DNA from 3 places in the Thermoanaerobacterium sp. R66 genome. Region 1 is predicted to be linked to each of the others. Evidence: riboswitches for the same ligand, from Rfam matches in the RefSeq annotation. Region 1 holds a riboswitch; each other region holds the start of a gene.
What was found. A riboswitch is a leader RNA that binds a small molecule or an ion and turns the genes downstream of it on or off. The one in region 1 is predicted to bind thiamine pyrophosphate.
Positions count from the first base shown of each region.

Region 2: it holds a riboswitch for thiamine pyrophosphate, as region 1 does, so the genes downstream of both, thiC (phosphomethylpyrimidine synthase ThiC) here and thiT (energy-coupled thiamine transporter ThiT) in region 1, are expected to answer to the same signal.
Region 3: it holds a riboswitch for thiamine pyrophosphate, as region 1 does, so the genes downstream of both, thiD (bifunctional hydroxymethylpyrimidine kinase/phosphomethylpyrimidine kinase) here and thiT (energy-coupled thiamine transporter ThiT) in region 1, are expected to answer to the same signal.

Region 1 is NZ_JAEUWW010000001.1:2,222,157-2,228,619, forward strand. It holds gene JJQ93_RS11110 (aldo/keto reductase) at 1-680, shown strand, start outside; gene JJQ93_RS11115 (hypothetical protein) at 818-1,063, shown strand; gene JJQ93_RS11120 (methylated-DNA--[protein]-cysteine S-methyltransferase) at 1,088-1,555, shown strand; TPP riboswitch at 1,591-1,689, shown strand; gene thiT (energy-coupled thiamine transporter ThiT) at 1,747-2,385, shown strand; gene JJQ93_RS11130 (MGDG synthase family glycosyltransferase) at 2,591-3,706, shown strand; gene JJQ93_RS11135 (phosphatase PAP2 family protein) at 3,721-4,263, shown strand; gene JJQ93_RS11140 (CBO0543 family protein) at 4,260-4,625, opposite strand; gene JJQ93_RS11145 (ferritin-like domain-containing protein) at 4,821-5,327, shown strand; gene JJQ93_RS11150 (hypothetical protein) at 6,301-6,463, shown strand, end outside.
Region 2 is NZ_JAEUWW010000001.1:332,291-338,753, reverse strand. It holds gene JJQ93_RS01525 (Uma2 family endonuclease) at 343-915, opposite strand; gene encB (encapsulin nanocompartment ferritin-likeEncB family encapsulin nanocompartment ferritin-like cargo protein cargo protein) at 1,125-1,427, opposite strand; gene thiW (energy coupling factor transporter S component ThiW) at 1,517-1,999, opposite strand; partial or broken gene thiC (phosphomethylpyrimidine synthase ThiC) at 2,027-3,330, opposite strand; TPP riboswitch at 3,443-3,542, opposite strand; gene asrC (sulfite reductase subunit C) at 3,619-4,635, opposite strand; gene asrB (anaerobic sulfite reductase subunit AsrB) at 4,653-5,441, opposite strand; gene asrA (anaerobic sulfite reductase subunit AsrA) at 5,434-6,463, opposite strand, start outside.
Region 3 is NZ_JAEUWW010000001.1:1,102,319-1,108,781, reverse strand. It holds gene JJQ93_RS05530 (APC family permease) at 1-599, opposite strand, end outside; gene JJQ93_RS05525 (acetamidase/formamidase family protein) at 617-1,513, opposite strand; gene JJQ93_RS05520 (4Fe-4S binding protein) at 2,012-3,106, shown strand; gene JJQ93_RS05515 (ABC transporter ATP-binding protein) at 3,194-4,927, shown strand; TPP riboswitch at 4,977-5,091, shown strand; gene thiD (bifunctional hydroxymethylpyrimidine kinase/phosphomethylpyrimidine kinase) at 5,160-5,969, shown strand; gene cytX (putative hydroxymethylpyrimidine transporter CytX) at 5,959-6,463, shown strand, end outside.

The DNA.
Region 1 (6,463 bases):
TCCATGATGAGTACGATGTATTTAAAAACATAATCGATGATTATGATAATTGGGATTTTTGCCAGATACAGTACAACTACATGGATATAGAAAACCAAGCAGGCTTAAAAGGGCTTAAATATGCCGCATCAAAAGGTTTAGCTGTAATTGTCATGGAGCCTATAAGAGGAGGAAAGTTGGCTGGTGATCCGCCACAAGCTATAAAAGAGCTTTGGAATAGTGCAAGTGTAAAAAGGACACCTGCAGAATGGGCTTTGCAATGGGTTTGGAACCATCCAGAGGTATCGCTTGTATTAAGTGGAATGAGCACGATGGAGCAAGTGAAACAAAATATAGAAAGTGCTTCAAGATCAAAAGCGAATGGCTTAACTGATGATGAGGTAAAACTTGTGGATAAGGTAAGAGAAACTTATAATAAGCTTTCGCCTGTAGGATGCACTGCCTGCAATTATTGTATGCCGTGTCCAAACGGTGTGAATATACCCAAGAATTTTGCCATATACAATGAAGCCCACATGTACAATAACTACAATGAAGCACTTAGAAATTATAATAGCTTAAATGAAGGAAAAGCAAGTTCTTGCATAGAGTGCGGAGAGTGCGAGACTAAGTGTCCTCAGCACTTGACGATAATTGAATATTTAAAGGATGTAAGAAGATATTTTAAAGAAGCAGTTTAAAAATAAGCCATATTGATGAAACCTAAGTTTCACCAATATGGCTTTACTTTTTATAATATTTTTTATAATACTTGCTTTGACGGTTTACTTGTGAAATAATAAATAGTGAATATCTTATTTAGAAGGGAGTGTCAAGGATGGTTCAAAGCGGATTTATGCTATTTCTGCAGTACTTTGTAGCATTAGCAACACCGATTGTTTCAGTTATCTTTTTGGTATTTTACATAGTTTATACAATGAAAAAGATGAAAAAGATTGATTCAATAGAAAAAAGCTTAGCAAAAATAGCAGCTTCAGGCAAGTCAGAATCAAGTGAGTCTTCTTATGAATCTAATGAAGATTTTGAAGTTGAAGATGAAGTCGAAGAAGTTATCGTTAAATAGCAAAATGTATCAGGATGTGGTAATGTGCTGCGGGATGACTTAGATACACCCATTGGAACGCTAAGAATATATTCAAGCGAAGATGGCATAACGAGGATAGATTTTCCCAATGAAGAACATTTACAATGTTTAATGGGTACAAATTCGCTTATTGCAGATTGCAAAGAACAGCTTAGATTGTACTTTGAAGGTCGCTTGAAAGAATTTAATGTAAAGTTAGACTTACAGGGGACAGACTTTCAAAAATCTGTTTGGCGAGAGCTTATGAAGATACCGTATGGTTTTTACGCTACATACGGTGAGATCGCAAGGAGAATAGGAAAGCCAAATGCATCAAGGGCTGTAGGAAATGCCCTTAATAAAAATCCGATCCCGATTATCATACCGTGTCATAGGGTCATCGGCTCGGATATGACGTTAAAAGGCTTTGCAGGAGGACTTAATGTAAAATCATTGTTGCTTCAACATGAAGGTATTGCATTTAAAAAGTAATTTCATTATAATATAGTATAAATTAATAAACAGACTATGTCCGCTGGGGGTGCTTTTAGCTGAGATGGCAGATGCCAAACCCCTAGAACCTGATTAGGTTAATGCCTACGAAGGGAATGCGGCAAAAGACCGCATCAGTGTGCGGTTTTTTTGTTTTAAGCGGTACATAGCCTCAAAAGGAGGTTATTTTCATGTCCTACATTGTAAGCATTTTTTCAGATTTCACAAAGATAAAGCCTGCCACACTTTCCATCATCATCGCGATTTTATTTGCTGTGTTTTTGTTTTACATCCTGAGAAATAGCGTGAAATTTAACGCAAAGATGCTTGTGTATGGCGGATTAGCAATAGCTATATCATTTGTCTTGTCGTATATAAGGTTTTACCATTGGCCTCAAGGTGGCTCTATAACGCCAGCCAGCATGCTTCCGCTGTTTGTCTTTGCATATTATTATGGAGCAGGTCCAGGCATAGCGGTGGGAATGGCTTATGGAATGCTTCAGCTAATACAAGATCCTTATGTTGTGCATTGGATACAGCTTCTCTTGGATTATCCATTAGCATTTGGAGCCTTAGGGCTTGCAGGGTTTTTTAAGAAAAACTTAAGCTTTGGCGTTTTAGTTGGTGGTTTTGGCAGGTTTTTCTCACATTTTCTATCAGGTGTCTTTTTCTTCGCCAGCTATGCACCTAAAGGCATGAATCCTGTCGTCTATTCACTTCTTGTAAATGGGATACTAGTAGGTGTGGAGGTTTTAATTTGCTTTATGGTTTCTATTATTCCACAAGTGAGAAATGCAATTGAGATAATAAAGAAAAAAGCTTTAGCTTAAAAAAGATTTATTAAAACCCTCTTCTTAACGGAAGAGGGTTTTAATAAATCTTATACAATAAATTGATTTTGATGGTATAATATTAGATAGCAAATGAAAATAAACTATATTGATAACACTATTTTAACGCATTTTTAATTAAACTTTAATCCAAATTTAATTTTTGGATGAGATAATCAATATAGTGATTGCGAGGGTCTTTAAAATGGATAAAATAAAGATTTTAATACTTTATGAAGATATAGGGACTGGGCATAAAAGGACTGCAATGGCATTAAAAAAAGCATTTGAAAAAAGAGATAATGTTGAAGTGTTTGTAGAAAATCCACTTGGAGAGAAGTTTCCCAGTCTTTCGTATTTGACGACTCGAATTTACCTAAAGACATTAAAATTGACACCTGAATTATGGGGTTATCTCTATGAGATGGAAAGGGACAAGATAGAAAGGCGCATAAATAAGCTGGTAGGCATATCCGTTTATACATTTATAAAAGATTACGTATTAAACTTAAAGCCTAACGCTGTAATATGCACCCATCCGTTTTCTTGCTCTATTCTGTCTCATATAAAGAGAGATCTAAATATTCCAATATTCGCTATATTGACTGATTATGATGTCCATGCGTATTGGATACATCACCAGATAGACGGGTATTTTGTCGGTTCTCAAGAGATGAAAAGTCAGATGAATTTGATGGGTGTTTCTGATGATAAAATATATGTTACGGGAATACCTATTGATGAGGAGTTTTATGTTAAGAAAGATAAATTTGAGGTGAGGCAAAAATTAGGATTTGTTGTAGATAAGCCATTTATACTTGTAATGGGTGGTGGGCTTGGACTTGGAAATATTAAAAAGGCTGTTAATGTCATACAAAGCCATAAAGATTTACAGATTGCTGTAATATGTGGATTGAATAAAAATTTAAAAGCCAAAATTGAGGAAATTGCTGATGATAATGTAAGTGTATATGGACATGTGGATAATGTACATGAATTTATGGAAGCGGCTGATGTGCTTGTAACAAAAAGTGGTGGCCTAACTGTCACAGAAGCGATAACTAAAAAGTTGCCTATGATTATTTTTGATCCTATTCCAGGTCAAGAAGAGCGTAACCTTGAATATTTGCTTAAGAAGAGGATTGCCTTAAGAATCAAGGATATAGAAAAGCTGGATAAGAAGATAATAGATTTGTTAGGAGATAGCAAAAAGTTAAATGAAATGAAAGAGCGAATGGGAGAGATTGGCATATATCATTCTGCAGACAAAGTATGTTACATTGTTATAAACAATATAAAAAAGGATGCTATAAGGGTGTAAGGAGGTTTCATTTCGTGTCGGGAGTTAAGAAATTGATTATTACGGAGGACAGAAACGTATTTTATCTTCTTAATGAAAGGATAAAGTGCAAAGCTCTTGATAAAATTATGCCAAAGATAACTCATATTGGTGGGCCGTATTTTACGATATTGTCTTGCCTATTGCTGATTTTATTCGGGAAAAATAGCGTTAAAATTTCTGCTGTTCAAGCACTTACCACGTTGACCAGCAGTCATCTGGTTGTGCAGATTTTAAAAAGGCTTTGCACTAGGCCTAGACCTTATATGGTATTACCTGAAGCTAATACATTTAAATATTTGCTTAGAGATTACTCTTTTCCATCAGGTCATGCAACAGCTATTTTTTCTTTAGCAGTTTCATTCTCTTTTTTCTTTCCTGATTTGACTATTGTTTTTGTAAGCTTAGCGGTTTTGGTAAGCCTCTCTAGGATATACATGGGCTTGCACTACCCTTCAGACGTCATAATAGGTTCTACAATGGGTATACTATTTTCATATATTACTCATATATATGGACTAATGCTGCCGATTCTTTAGGACAAGTATTTATTCTGCACTGTTAAAGCCGCCAATGTAAAAACATATGTGATAATTGAATAGAAATAATTCCATCTATTGTAGATCAAAAGCCCTTTTATATGGAATACTGCTTCAATAGCGGTTAGCAATAAAGTCCAAACAATCAGATATAAAATATAACTTTTTCTATTCTTCGGAAGGTACTGTATAAAAATCATTCCGTATGGTGGCCCTATTAATGTTTCCATTAGAAATGATAATATTCCATTTGGAATAGGTGGTTCGACGTAATAGTAGTATTTTAATGTCACGTCAAAAATCATATCTAATGTATAACCTACAGTTGATGAAAGAAAATATGCAGGTATTAATATATTCATTTTTCTTTTATCGATTAAAAAAATTGTTAATATAATTGTAAAAATGGAAAAAACAATATACCACATAACATCACCTTAATTTGTTTTGCCTTTAATCAGAAATTTTATTCATCTATATATAAATTTGATTGACTAGAAAATTTTGTATTGATAAAATTATTTGTAGGAAATAATAATTTTCGAAGAGGTGTTGTTATGTCAAGCGAAATAGAGAAAAAATATTTAACAGATCTTGAAGTTGTAAGCCTTGCTATTGACATAGAAGATAGAGGCTATGAATTTTACACTATGGCTTCAGAAAAATTCTCCAATGATAAAAAAATAAAAGAGTTTTTTGATGAGATGGCAAGAGAAGAGCTGATGCACAAATCGAAATTTGAAGAATTGTATAGAAAACTTTTGGATGAGAAGAAAGGAGACGACAGTGCATATTTTGATATCGAAGCGTCTATTTATTTGACGATGTTGTACAAGACATCTGTATTTCCATCAAAAGATTCAGTAAATGAGGTGCTGAAAAAAATAAATACATATGAAGATGCCATAGAATTAGCAATAAGGGCAGAGAAAGATTCCATAATATTTTATGATGAGATAGTCAAAGATGCTAAGTTTGATTCTACTAAAAAAGTTGCAATCACATTATTAAATGAAGAGATAAAGCACTTCATAGATCTAAGCAATATGATAAAAGCGATATAGTATTAAGAAAATTAATCTAAAGTTTTACAAAGCTAAGATTGAAATTTTGAAGACCACTCAGCGCATTTTATGAAAGATTTAGATTTATTATGGGATTTATTAGCACACAGTTGAAAAGTTTTATTGTGAAATATAAAATTGATTTAAATAAAAAATATATGAGGTGCTGTTATGTTAACTGTTATTGTAGGAAGTGTTTTGATTTTAAGTTTTATAATAATCTTTGTAAAATTGACACATGTTGTGGGTTCGGGGATATTTAACTATATACGCAAGATATTCAAATGATATTTTTTATTCAATTCTATCAATAAAAAATGCACCCTTGAATATTAGACTTTTGTCTAAATCTTGGGTGTATTTTATTTTTGTTTTTCAAAGTTTTATAAAAATTGTATTATTTTTATACAAAAATATTACCCTTTCTAATTATAAATAGTTAGAACTGTGAGAAGGCAACCTGATAGAGATGTTTAAAACTATGTTAAATTTTGCTGCGGATTGGAAATAAAAGAAGGATTTTAGGAAATTTTGTAGAATTTATAGTATTATGTAAAAAATTTCTTGTTTAATAACTTTATTGTCTTACACAAAGTATAAAATTATGGTTGCAGAAAATAAAAACGATAAGATAGGGGTACTTTGAATGTTTTTTGTAATGGTACTTGTTGATGTAATTATAGTATTTTCCTTCTTATTTATAGCACTGAGAAAGGGAGATATACATATAAAAAAACAGAATATAGGTGTATTTGTTCATTTCTGGTTTTTTATTTCAAATAGTATTTTTATTGAGAAAACACTGGGAAATGTATCTTTTAAGTTTAAACACTTCATTGTGGTATGTGCTTACAGTTGTGTAGGCAGATAATGCTTTTTGGGAAGAATTATCCAAATTATAGCTGTTTTAGTTGTAGTATACTTTCTTGATAAGAATATGATGGTACAATTTAAAGATTTAAAATATTCTACAGTGATTTTTACATATACAGGGCTTGCTTATGGTATAGGCGAAGCGATGTCTTTGATGTTTTTGCTTTATAATCCTCAATATGGTAGAGTTTTCGGAATGCAGTTTCTTGTAGGAACATTTGTCGGTTTTGTTTATGTTTTTGAAAGATTTTTTGCTATTCAAA
Region 2 (6,463 bases), 1.9 Mb from region 1:
TCCCCTATTTTAATACTTGTATTCTTGTATACTAGCATATTAATATTCATATCCTTATATATTCGACATCATTTTTAAAATTCCTTCTTTTTTTATTTAATTTTTCTTCCGTTTAAAAAATTCATAGGGGACATAAAGCGTAATGAGTCAAGTAAAAATCACTTTAAATTTTTGAACTTGTATACTAGTATATTAATATATTGCTTTTATATTATAATATATTCTACGTAAATTTCAAAAATCCTTCTTGTTTTAAAAAAATTTTTTCTGGAAAAATAAAACAGAATTAAGGTTAAAAAAATAAGGCACAAGAGAGTTTTCACTTGTGTCTTGATGGTTAAACTAAAATGTAAAAACAGATTTTAGATCAATGATGAGATCTTCAAAAATTGAAACTTTAATTTTATCTTCATCAGAATATATCCCAGGCCTTCCATACCTTTTATCGTCATCTAACGTAAAAACAGTTACAATCTTGTTATCCGGTTCTACTATCCAGTACTCTTTTACTCCTGCCATCTCATATAGATTAAATTTTTTAATTTTATCATTTCTGGCTGTAGAAGGTGAAACAATCTCTACAACTAAGTCCGGTGCGCCTTTGTACCCTTCATCATCTAATTTCGACTTATCACACACTACTACAATATCAGGTTCTACAACCGTTTCTATGTCATCATCATTTTCGTTTGCTTTAGGAAGTCTCACTCCAAACGGAGCACTATAGACTTTACATGATTTATCTTTCAGATACACAGAAAAAATAGTTAATATCTCTCTTAAGATCTCTTGATGTATTCTTGAAGGCGGAGCCATGGGAAATGGATTCCCATTTATTAACTCCCAGCGTCTATCATCTTTCCATTTTTTATAATCGCGATACGTATACGTCTTATTTTCATCAGGTAAAGCCATAATTTTTTCCCTCCATCCTTTATAAAACTTAGAAGCATCATATTTTATTTCATAGTTTTAAGTTGTTACAAATTGGTACATTTGCATCAGCTTTTTATTACATTATTGCTTATTATATTCAAGTAAATACATAAGGAAAAAAGGCTGTGACATTTTACATAATGTAAAAAAGACAACCTCCATTGAAATATCAATATATGTATAAAAGTTTATTTATTTTTTTCAATCATCTCTTCTACTTCTTTTGCTCCTTCTTCATACAGTTTTTCTTCATCTGGAGATAATTCCTTCAAAAGCCTCAAAAATTCTCCAGCATGCACTCTTTCTTCGTTTGCTATATCTACTAAAACATCCTTTGCTAATTTATTGTCTGTAGACTCTGCTAGCTGCATGTATAACTGTATAGCCTCATACTCTGCTGCCACCATAAATCGTATAGCTCTTATAAGCTCTTCGTGAGTCATTTTGTTTTTATTTGCAAGTCCAGCAAATGGAGTACCAAAATCAGGCATACTATAGCCCCCTTTTTATTATTATTTGTTATTATTTGATTGTAAGTTCATTATATCACAAAATTAGGAATTTACCGAATTACCATATTTTATTTATAGACCTTTTTCGACTTATCCAAAACCTCAAGCAAAATAAGGGCTACGATGCTTCCTGTCACTGTATTTATTAAAAATGGAGTTACAAAGAAAAATGCTCCCACATCTTTACCAATGATGTATTTGGCTATTGGAAATGCCACAAGACCTCCTATTATCCCTGTACCAAAAACCTCCCCTAATGCAGCTAAAATCTTTTTCCCTGTCAATTTATATAAAATTCCTGCCAATAAAGCGCCAATCATGCTACCGGGAAAAGCCAATAGTGTTCCAGTGCCCATTATGTTTCTGATTATGGATATTGAAAACGCAATTAGTACTGCATATCCTGGGCCAAGTATCACTGCAGATATGACATTAATTATATGCTGTATAGGGGTCGTTTTCGAAACACCTACAGGGAAAAATACAAAATTTGCAAAGACTACGCCGATTGCAATCAGCATAGCTGAATAAGTAATCTTTTTTATATTCATTTACAATCCTCCCAATTTTTAAAAATCCTACTTTAACAGGCTTATATCTTCTCCTGTAATAACTTTATTCATGTTTCTCACAGCACACATATTTCCACACATTGTACATGTTTCACTATCATGTGGTAGAGATTCACTCCTGTACCTTCTCGCCTTTTCAGGATCTATAGCTAATCTAAACATTTCATCCCAATCAAGCTTTCTCCTGGCATAAGACATATCATTATCCCATTTTTCTGCATTGCGTATACCTTTTGCCAGATCTGCTGCATGGGCAGCTATTTTAGAAGCAATGATGCCTTCCTTCATGTCTTCAATCGTTGGAAGTCTCAGATGTTCCGCTGGTGTTACATAACACAGGAAATCCGCTCCACTTGCTGCAGCAATTGCACCACCAATTGCACTTGTAATATGATCATATCCAGGTGCAATATCTGTTACGATTGGCCCAATACATAAAACGGCGCACCATGACATAGCTTTTTCTCCAACAAAACATTTGCTTCGATTTCATTTAGCCTCATATGACCAGGTCCCTCAATAATCACTTGAACATTCTTTTCATAAGCTCTTTTCGCTAATTCTCCAAGGGTTATAAGTTCTTTTATTTGGCATGCATCTGTGGAATCATTTATGCAGCCTGGCCTCAATGCATCGCCAAGGCTTATCGTTACATCGTACTCAGCACATATGTCAAGAATATCATCAAAATACTCATAAAAAGGATTTTCCTTATCATTTAATTCCATCCACGTATATAACAAAGAGCCTCCACGAGAAACGATATTTAGAAGTCTTTCATTTCTTTTGAAAATTTCCGCCGTCTCTCTGTTGATGCCTGCATGGATAGTCATAAAATCAACACCGTCTTGTGCATGCCTTTCGACGATCTTTATAAATTCTGAAGGAGTAATGTCTTTTAAATCTTTGTCATAATATCCTACAGCATCATATACTGGAACAGTACCTATCATGGCTGTAGAAATACCTATCAATCTGTTTCTAAATTCGAAAGTTTTGCCATATGAACTTAAATCCATGATAGACTCTGCTTTCATTTCTATCGCCTTTTTTGCCTTTTCTAATTCTGCATCCACATTGTTGCAGTCCCTTGATACACCTAAGTTTACGTTTATTTTTGTTCTAAGCCCTGTCCCTACGCCTTCTGGACTAAGTGCTTCATGGTTTTTATTTGCTGGTATGACTACTTCACCAGAAGCTACCTTGCTCAGCAATAAATCCACTTCAATGTCTTCTTTTGCTGCCACAACATTCATCTCTTCTGTAATAATTCCTTTTTTTGCCGCATCTAATTGTGTAGTGTAATTCATCGCAGTCATCCTTTCATAAATTATTTTGTTTTGATACTTGTAAAATGAAGGGAGGAAGAAGGTTATATTCGAAAATATTGAATAAAAAAAGCCTTACCGCATGGTAAAGCTTTATAATCGAAAGCTTGCTTCCCTACGGTAGTATTAACTACATCAGGTTCTAAGGGTCAGGTTTTACCTTCTCAACCAAAATGGTTCCCCCGCAAACTAATTTTACAAGTATTAAATTTAATCTAATTATACTTTAAAACTCTAAAATTGTAAAGGTAATCGGGATTAAAAATCTAATTATTTAATATCACAAACAGGCTTAACATTTATGTTTGACCTGTATTCAGTTTCTGTCCAAAATATTCTATCTGCAACCATAGCTTCAGGGTTTAATTCTACACCCTTTAATATAAGCTCTTTAAATTTATTGTATCCAGCCCTGTCTATCAAGTGACCTCCATGGAGATATACTGGTTTATGATTCAATACTTCCGCAGAGAAATCTTGCCAATTTTTAAGTATGCCCAGCACTACATCTTCTGTTACCCAATTTAAGAAAATCTTTCCCATGCGAGGTGTCTGTTTTCCGGTTCTGCCACCAATGAGGACTCTGTAGAATTTCTTAGGATTTCTAGACCAAGCACCTGTGGGACATACAAGTGCACACTCACCACAGCCAACACAGCAGCACGAATCTTTCTCGATTTTTCCATTTACCATGTATAAAACACCTGTAGCATGTTGTTTACACGCCTCGATACATTTCTTACATCCTATACAACGATCGTAATCATATTCTGTTTTTGTAATGCCTATAATTCCAAAATCGTTGAAATGAGCCTTTGCACAGTCATTAGGACATCCGGCTATGCTTACTTTTATATGATAATCACTTGGAAAGATGATTTTTTCAATTTTTCTTGCAAGTGATGTTGTGTCTATATTTGCCTTTATGCAATGTTTATTTCCTATGCAAGCCATAATGTTTCTAGAACCTATCGTTGGATATCCATTGTCATCTACTTCCATGTCAACACCACAAAGGTCTACTTCTATCTCTTTAATAAACGTCTTTATATACTTATTGACTTCATCGATATATTCATACTTTATTCCAGGTATTGATAAAGTTTGTCTAACGCCAAGATGAAATTGTCCATTTCCCCATGTTTTTGCAATATGTTCTACATATGACAAATATTTAGCATCCATTACACCGCCTGGAACGCGCATCTGCACCATGAATTCACCGCGGACTTTCGATTGCCTGTAACAATTTCTGCGGACTTTTTTTACATCTATATCATAGTTCATTACATACACCTCCACATTTAATCAAGTAAATCCTTCGCTTTTGTGTAGTTAAACACAGGACCTTCGAGGCAAACATACGTCTCGTTTATCTTGCAGTGACCACATTTTCCAATTCCGCAAGACATTTTTCTCTCAAAGGAAACCCAAATTTTATCTTCTGGTACCCCATTTTTCAATAATTCTAATGCTGTAAAATGCATCATTACTGGCGGACCAACGACAATGACATTGTAATCATCAAAGCTATCAAATGGTATTTTACTTATATGCTCTGTCACCAAGCCAACTTCAAATCCATCGACTTTTTTCTTATCAAGAGTATATATAGTGTTAAATTTTGTCTTAAAATTATTTAAATCTTCTTTAAATAAGACGCTGTTTTCATCTTTAAATCCTGCTATAAAGTGTAGCGATTTTATTTCTTCCGAATTATCATAAAAATACTTAAGTAAGCTTCTAACAGGCGATACACCTGTACCACCAGCTATAACAACTAAGTCTTTTCCTTTATATTTGTTAACAGGGAATGAATTACCATAAGGTCCTCTCATGAATATCTTATCGCCAGGAGATAAGTTAAATATCTCATTTGTTACTTTTCCTACTTTTCTTATAGTAAATTCCATCCAATTGTCACCCATAGCGCTTATCGATATAGGTGCTTCACCTATCTTGGGAATGGAAATCTGAAAGAACTGCCCATGCTCTGCTTTTACATCAACTTCAACTCTAAATGTGTATTCCAAATTCGTCTCATGAACTATTTCAAGTATCTTATATGGCTTAGGCATGAAAATATTATTCATTTATGCTGCCTCCTTTACCCGACTTCAACTTTTCAACTTCATCGTATAAGCGATTTATCGTTGTCGAAAAGGATATTAACTCTGGACATCTTTCATCACAGCGACCACAACCGACACACATGTTTTCCGTTTTAAAGCGAGCTTTATAATCATATACTTTATGAAGTGTACGGAATCTCATCCTTTCACCGGCAGTTTTTCTAAATACATGACCACCCGCCATCTCTGTAAAATCCTTGTGCATACAGCTTGCCTGCACTCTTCTTCTTTCGCCAACATTTGCATTTTCACTGTAAATTAAATCAACTGTATTAAAACAGCTACATGTTATGCAAGCAGCAGTACAAGCACCGCAGCTTATACAGCGGGAATTAAAGCTTTCCCACATGTCAAGATCATATACTTTTTTAAGTAGATCTGTATTATCTATTTCTGGAACATGGACAACCTTCGGATTTGATTTTACGAATTCAGGCTTAAAATCTATTTCTTTCTTATCTTTAAATATGTCAATAAATTCATCATCTTTAACTTCAACCATTACATTATCATTATTAAATCTTATCGCTAGACTATAGTTATCTGTTTTATTGGAGTTCATGGAAACGCAGAAGCAGGTATCCCAGCCATCTTTACATTCCATCAAAACGAATTTTACTTTTTCACGGAGTCTTTTGTAATAAATATCTTCTGTATCACCATTTTGGAGGAAAATCGTATCAAGTCTTCTTATGCCATTTATATCACAAGCTCTTACAAATAATAGTATTTTTTTATCAAATACCTTGCTTTCTCTGTACTCATCCTCTGTAAAATAAAACAAAGCTTGTGTTATTGGATATATAACTTCTTTTGGTGAAAAATCGGATTTTTCATCGTATACAATGTCCTTCAAAGATTTTATCTCATCGTATCTTATAAGATCTGTGTCAGAATACCGGCCACGCTTTTCAAAACGTTTCGGTGCATAAATTTTATAATCTTTCTTCAGTAGATTTAAAATATCGTCAAAATCTTTATTC
Region 3 (6,463 bases), 1.1 Mb from region 1:
TGTGGATCGTAGAAAGCTTTAAATGAAAAATGTGCTCCTCCTATGCCTTGCGATACAGCTATAATACCTACTACTACAAATAATGCTAAAACGATTAATTCTAATATGAGGACTATTCTGTTGAATTTTGCTGTAAATTCGATACCCAATATATTAATGATTGTATTAATGATTATGAAAGCCAATGCCCATACCACAATTGGAATGGCTGGAAATATGCTGCTTAATGCTGCGGCACTTACTACGTACAACAATGCGGGAACAAGAAGATAATCAAGAAGTATTGCCCATCCTGTGAAAAAACCGATGACTTTGTTTAAACCATTTGTCGCATAAGAGTAAACAGAACCTGCTATTGGAAATGCCTCAGACATTGAAGCATAGCTGAATGCAGTGAATATCATTCCGATAATGCCTATTAGATATGCCAGAGCGACCATTCCCTTTGATATGTCAGCAACGAAGCCATAGATACCAAAAGGAGCGATTGGAACCATAAATATGAGACCGTAAATGATGAGATCCCATACAGATAGAGCTCTTTTTAATTCTTGTTTATAACCAAATTTTTCAAGAGTGCTGTCGTTTTTGTTATCCATAGAATATTACCTCCTGATTAAAATTCTATTCCATACGCCTCCAAAACCCAGTTTGGCATTGAGAAGCGTGCTGTCTTCAGTGGATCAACAACTTGAGATATCTGGACATTGCCGGAGATGCTAAAAAGTGTTGATATTTCTTCTATTGATAGGTCAGTATTTTTTTGGAAAAGTTCTGCCATATCTTTTACTGCTGTTTCTATGGCTTTTTCTATTGATTCATTTGATGCGATTGTGGCTGTTACTTCATTTGTCTTGACAATTGGATTATTTAGCTTTAAGTTTTTTAAAACTCTAAGCTTTACAGTAACGGTGCCGCTTACTTCTACACCTGATACGCCTATTTCTCCATCTCCCATTACAGCGTGCAAATCTCCTAATGCGAAAAGTGCACCATCAACAAAGACAGGCAAATAAAGCTTAGTGCCTTCACCGATAAGTGTAGTGTCCATATTTCCTCCATGAGGACCAGGTGTGCCGCAGTTTATTTCGCCTTCTTTTGGTGCGACGCCTATTACACCTATCATTGGCTTTACAGGAAATGAGAGCTTTTCATTGAAAATGACTTTGCCATCATTTATTTCAACTACTTTTGAATATAGATCATTCATCATATGACCTAAAACTCCCAAATCTTTCCCTGTTGCAACGACGCCTTTGTCATCAATGTCGATTTTCTTGATTGTCACTTCAAGCGTGTCGCCTTCTTCTGCACCGTTTACATAGATTGGACCTGTTGCGGGATTTACTTTATCCCAATCCATTGTTTCTAACTTGTCATCATTTGTTTTGATTTGGCATGAAAAACAATCTAAAGTTTCTATCTTCACCTCCTCTCCGTCGTTTACATAAAGTACAGGATCGTTGTGTCTTGAAAAGCTAAAGATGCACTTCTCGTTTGTCAATTCATGCATATTCCAGCATCTCCTTTTTATGTAAATTATGTTTAAGTTCATTATAGCCCTAAATAAGATGTTATTCAATAAAAATATATTTTAATGATTAAAATGTTTTTATAATTTCTAAAATGAATCTACCAAAGTTTAAAGGTAAAAGTGAGAAAGCATCACGAAACAAACATAATTGAAAACATTGTTGAGGTTTAAAAATTTTTCGCTTAACTTTTTTTATAAAAAATATATAATGTAATTGGGATCAAAATATAAGATCCTCCTCTTTCTTAATTAATTAAATGCAATAACAGCTCGTAGAGCTGTTATTGCATTTATAGCAGTTATTCGCAGGCATTGATATGCTTAGTTTTGTTATTATTTTTTTAGCTCCAGAAATTGGAGTTTAATTGTACAATTTCCTTAATTCAGAGAATGTGCCAAGCTATTTAAAAATATAATTAATATGATATAATGTTTTTAGTATTATGATGGAAATATATAGGAATGGAGGGGAAATACATGGCAAACAAAAAGGATAAATATATTGTTTTATTAAAAGCGATTTTGTGGACATATATTATCATGTGCATAATCATAGCCGGATTAAATTATGGGTATGCAAGTAAAGCGCCTAAGAATGTAGCCAATGTGATAAATTGGATTTGGCAATTTTACGAAAACTGGATTAAGACGATATTTATTATTGCAGGCAGCTTTCTCACTATAAACATAATAGGCAAGTCGAAAAGGACAAAGATGAGAAAAGCAAACCTTATTGGTTTAATCATTGCAGCACTTATTGTACATATTATAATGCCACTATTTTTCCACAATGGCGATGTATATTTCTTTTCAATGCCACTTCCATGGACGACAGTGCCGTTGCAGCTTTTATACCATAATTCCTCGTTTTATAAAAGTTATTTTCATATATGGGGTGTTGCAGGCATTTCAAGTGTATTAATATTCTACGTATTGGTTAGCATAATCGTTTTTATAGGAACTTTTTTATACGGTAGAAGATGGCAATGCTCTACAATTTGTCTTTTCAATGGATTTGCTTCAGAAGTTTTTGATCCTGTTTTTCCTCTTTTGGGTAAGAGAAAACATCTAAATCAAAAGGGGATAAAAATATTTGCATTATTGAGATGGTTATTCTTTGCTATATCGCTATTTTTCACTATTTGGTGGATATTATTTTTATCTGGAGCATTTTTAGGTGGCAATTATGATGCGATAAGTAAGATGGAATCGTATAAGTATCTTGCTGGCGAACTTCTTATGGCTATGTTTTTTTGGATTGCATTAACAGGCAGAGGATATTGCTATTATTGTCCATTGGGAACAGTTTTAGGATTGATAAGTAAAGTCGCCGGGCAAAAAATAACTACAAATAATTCAAAATGTATCCAATGCGGACAATGCAACGAATCATGTCCAATGAGTATAGACATAAAAAGTGCAGCATATTACGGTAAAGATGTCTCTGATATAAGATGTGTAGGGTGCGGCCATTGTGTTGATGCATGTCCTACAAAAACATTATCTTATACAACGAAAGTTTTAAGTGTATTAAAAAAGAAAACTAAAAAATCGTCTATTGTACAAATTTGACAATTATTAGTTGGCATATTAAACTAATGTTAGAGATACATCAATCATTAGCAGTAATTGTTTTGATTTATATTTGGGGGGATTTTTTTGAGGCTTATAAAAAGATTTGCATTGTATTACAAGCCACATATATGGCTTTTTATCCTTGACATGGTGTGTGCATTTTTTATATCTGCTTCAGATTTGGTTTTTCCTATGGTTACGAGAAATGTGATAAATAACGTCATACCTAACAAGGATTTTAACCTTATATACAGGTTCGCAATTTTATTAGCTATAATGTACTTCGGAAGGATGATACTTGAATACATAGTAGGATACTATGGCCATGTTTTAGGTGTAAGCATAGAGTACGATATGAGAAAAGATGCTTTTTCACATCTTCAGAAACTTTCTATGAACTATTATGACAACACAAAGACAGGTTATATAATGTCAAGGGTTGTCAATGACTTAAATGAGATAGCAGAAGTAGCACATCATGGTCCAGAGGACCTTTTTTTGTCTATCATAAGGATAATAGGCACATTCATACTTTTGCTTACAATTGATGTGAGGCTGACACTGGTTGTATTTACCATAATACCTTTTATGTTTATATACATGTATATTTACAACAATAAGTTTGAAATTATATGGAAAAATGTCCGTGAAACGCAGGCACAGATGAATGCCACATTAGAAGAAAGCATTACAGGCATAAGGGTCGTCAAATCATTTGTAAGGGAAAAATTTGAGAACCTAAAATTCGATAATAAAAGCTCCATGTATAAAAGTGCCAGGTCAAAAGCGGTTAAGCATATTGGCATATTTGATTCTAGTGTAAATTTTCTTTCTAATATATCAGTTGTGATTACTCTTGCAGCAGGTGGCTACTTTATATCAAAAGGCCTCATAAATACAGGTGACTTAGTGGCATACATAATATACATTAGCCAGTTTTTGCAACCTTTGACTGTTCTTTTGCGGTTTATAGAGCAGTACCAGCAGGGTATGGCTGGCTTTAGGCGGTTTGTAGAGCTTATGGATACAGAGCCAGAGATAGCAGATAAAAAAGATGCGATAGAGTTAAAAGATGTGAAAGGCGATATTGAGTTTGACAATGTCACATTCAGCTACGACAATAAAAGAGAAGTACTGTCAGGAATCAATCTTAAGATAAAACATGGAGAGACAGTGGCAATAGTAGGGCCCTCAGGTGCAGGTAAAACCACACTTCTAAGCCTTATACCGAGGTTTTATGAGATAGATGCAGGCTCCATAAAAATTGACGGTGTAGATATAAGGGATGTGAAGCTATCATCGCTTAGAGAAAATATAGGCATTGTCCAGCAAGATGTATTTTTGTTTTCGGGCACGATAAAAGAAAACATTGCATACGGCAAATTAGATGCTACTGACGAAGAAATAATCAATGCAGCCAAAGCTGCAAATGCCCATGACTTCATAATGGAGTTAAAAGATGGTTATGATACGTATATTGGCGAAAGAGGCGTTAAATTGTCTGGCGGACAAAAGCAGAGAATATCTATTGCAAGGATGTTCTTAAAAAATCCTCCAATACTTATACTTGATGAAGCGACATCATCGCTTGACAATAAAAGTGAATCGATTATTCAGCAGTCTATTGAAAATCTATCGAAAAACAGGACTACCCTCATAATCGCCCACAGATTGGGCACCATTAGAAATGCCAAGCGTATAATAGTGCTTACTGAAAATGGAATAGAAGAGGAAGGTACACATGAGGAGCTTATGAATAGGAAGGGCGTGTACTATAATCTGTACAGCTATCAACAGGAAAATTTGACGATATGGTGAAATATCCTGTACAAGTCAGATAATTTGTGTTAAAATAAAGTAAAAGTTAATATTTCGTCTGGGGAGCTGGGGTGATAGCCCGGCTGAGAGTTAGCAGCTATTTCTGCTATGACCCATAACCTGATCTGGATAATGCCGGCGTAGGGAGTACATTGGACTTTAAGTGTGCTTATCCGGCACACTTTTTTCGTTTTGTATTTCCTCAAGGCATACAAAAAAAGGAGGAATCGATGTGAAGAAGTTGCTTACGATTGCAGGCTCTGACAGCATTGGCGGTGCTGGCATAGAGGCAGATTTAAAGACGTTTTGCGCCCTTGGAGTATACGGCATGTGCGTCATTACGGCAGTGACGGCGCAGAATACAGTAGGTGTCTTTGATGTAAGAGAGATGGATGCGGATATCATCAAAAAGCAGATAGATTGCGTATTTGATGATACGGCGGTAGATGCTGTAAAGATAGGTATGGTATCAAGCCAAGATATCATTGACGCTATTGCATCATCACTTAAAAGATGGAATCCCAAAAATGTCGTATTAGACCCTGTCATGATATCAAAAAGCGGATATTACCTTCTAAAAGAAGATGCCATAGACGCATTAAAGACAAAACTTTTGCCTATGGCAGATATCATTACTCCCAATATACCGGAGGCGTGTGAGCTTACTGGAATGAATATTGAGGGAATTGACGACATGAAGGAGGCTGCTAAAAAGATCATCGATATGGGTGTAAGAGCTGTCGTTGTAAAAGGTGGACATTCAGTAGAAAACGCTACTGATGTATTCTACGATGGAAGTGAATTTTTACTTTTGCCGCAGGAAAGGATCGACACCAAAAATACACATGGGACGGGATGCACGTACTCATCTGCAATAGCTTCGTACCTTGGTAGAGGATTAAGCTTGAAAGATGCAGTAATAAACGCAAAAAGTTACATAACAGAGGCTATTAAAAATTCTCTTGAGATAGGTAAAGGTGTAGGACCTGTAGGACATCTAGTAGATCTTTATAAGAAGGCAGGTATTGACTATGAAGATTAAAAACTCGACGCTTTTTTTAATATGGGCAGGTGCGGCCATATCCATTGCAGAGGTTTTTACTGGTTCGTACTTTGCACCATTAGGCTTAACTAAAGGGATTTTAAGCATATTGTTAGGTCACATCATTGGCACTCTGTTTTTTGCTTTAGGAGGGCTTATGTCCTTTAGAGTTAAGAAACCTGCGATAGAGTCCACAAAAGGTGTCCTGGGCGAGAAAGGCATGGTATTTATAGGGCTTTTAAATGTGCTTCAATTGGTTGGCTGGACGGCTGTAATGATAATACAGTCTGCAAAGGCTTTCAACGGTGCTATAGGCATGTCTACTGCTGTTGGAATTTTTGTCGTTGGCATATCTGTTTTATTGTGGACATTATTCTTTGACAATGAAGCTTACTGGATAAACGATATTGCTGTTGTGCTTTTATTTATCTTGACTATATTTGTTGTATTGTATTTGAAGGCGGGAAAGGTTGGATATGTAGCCGGAGACATGA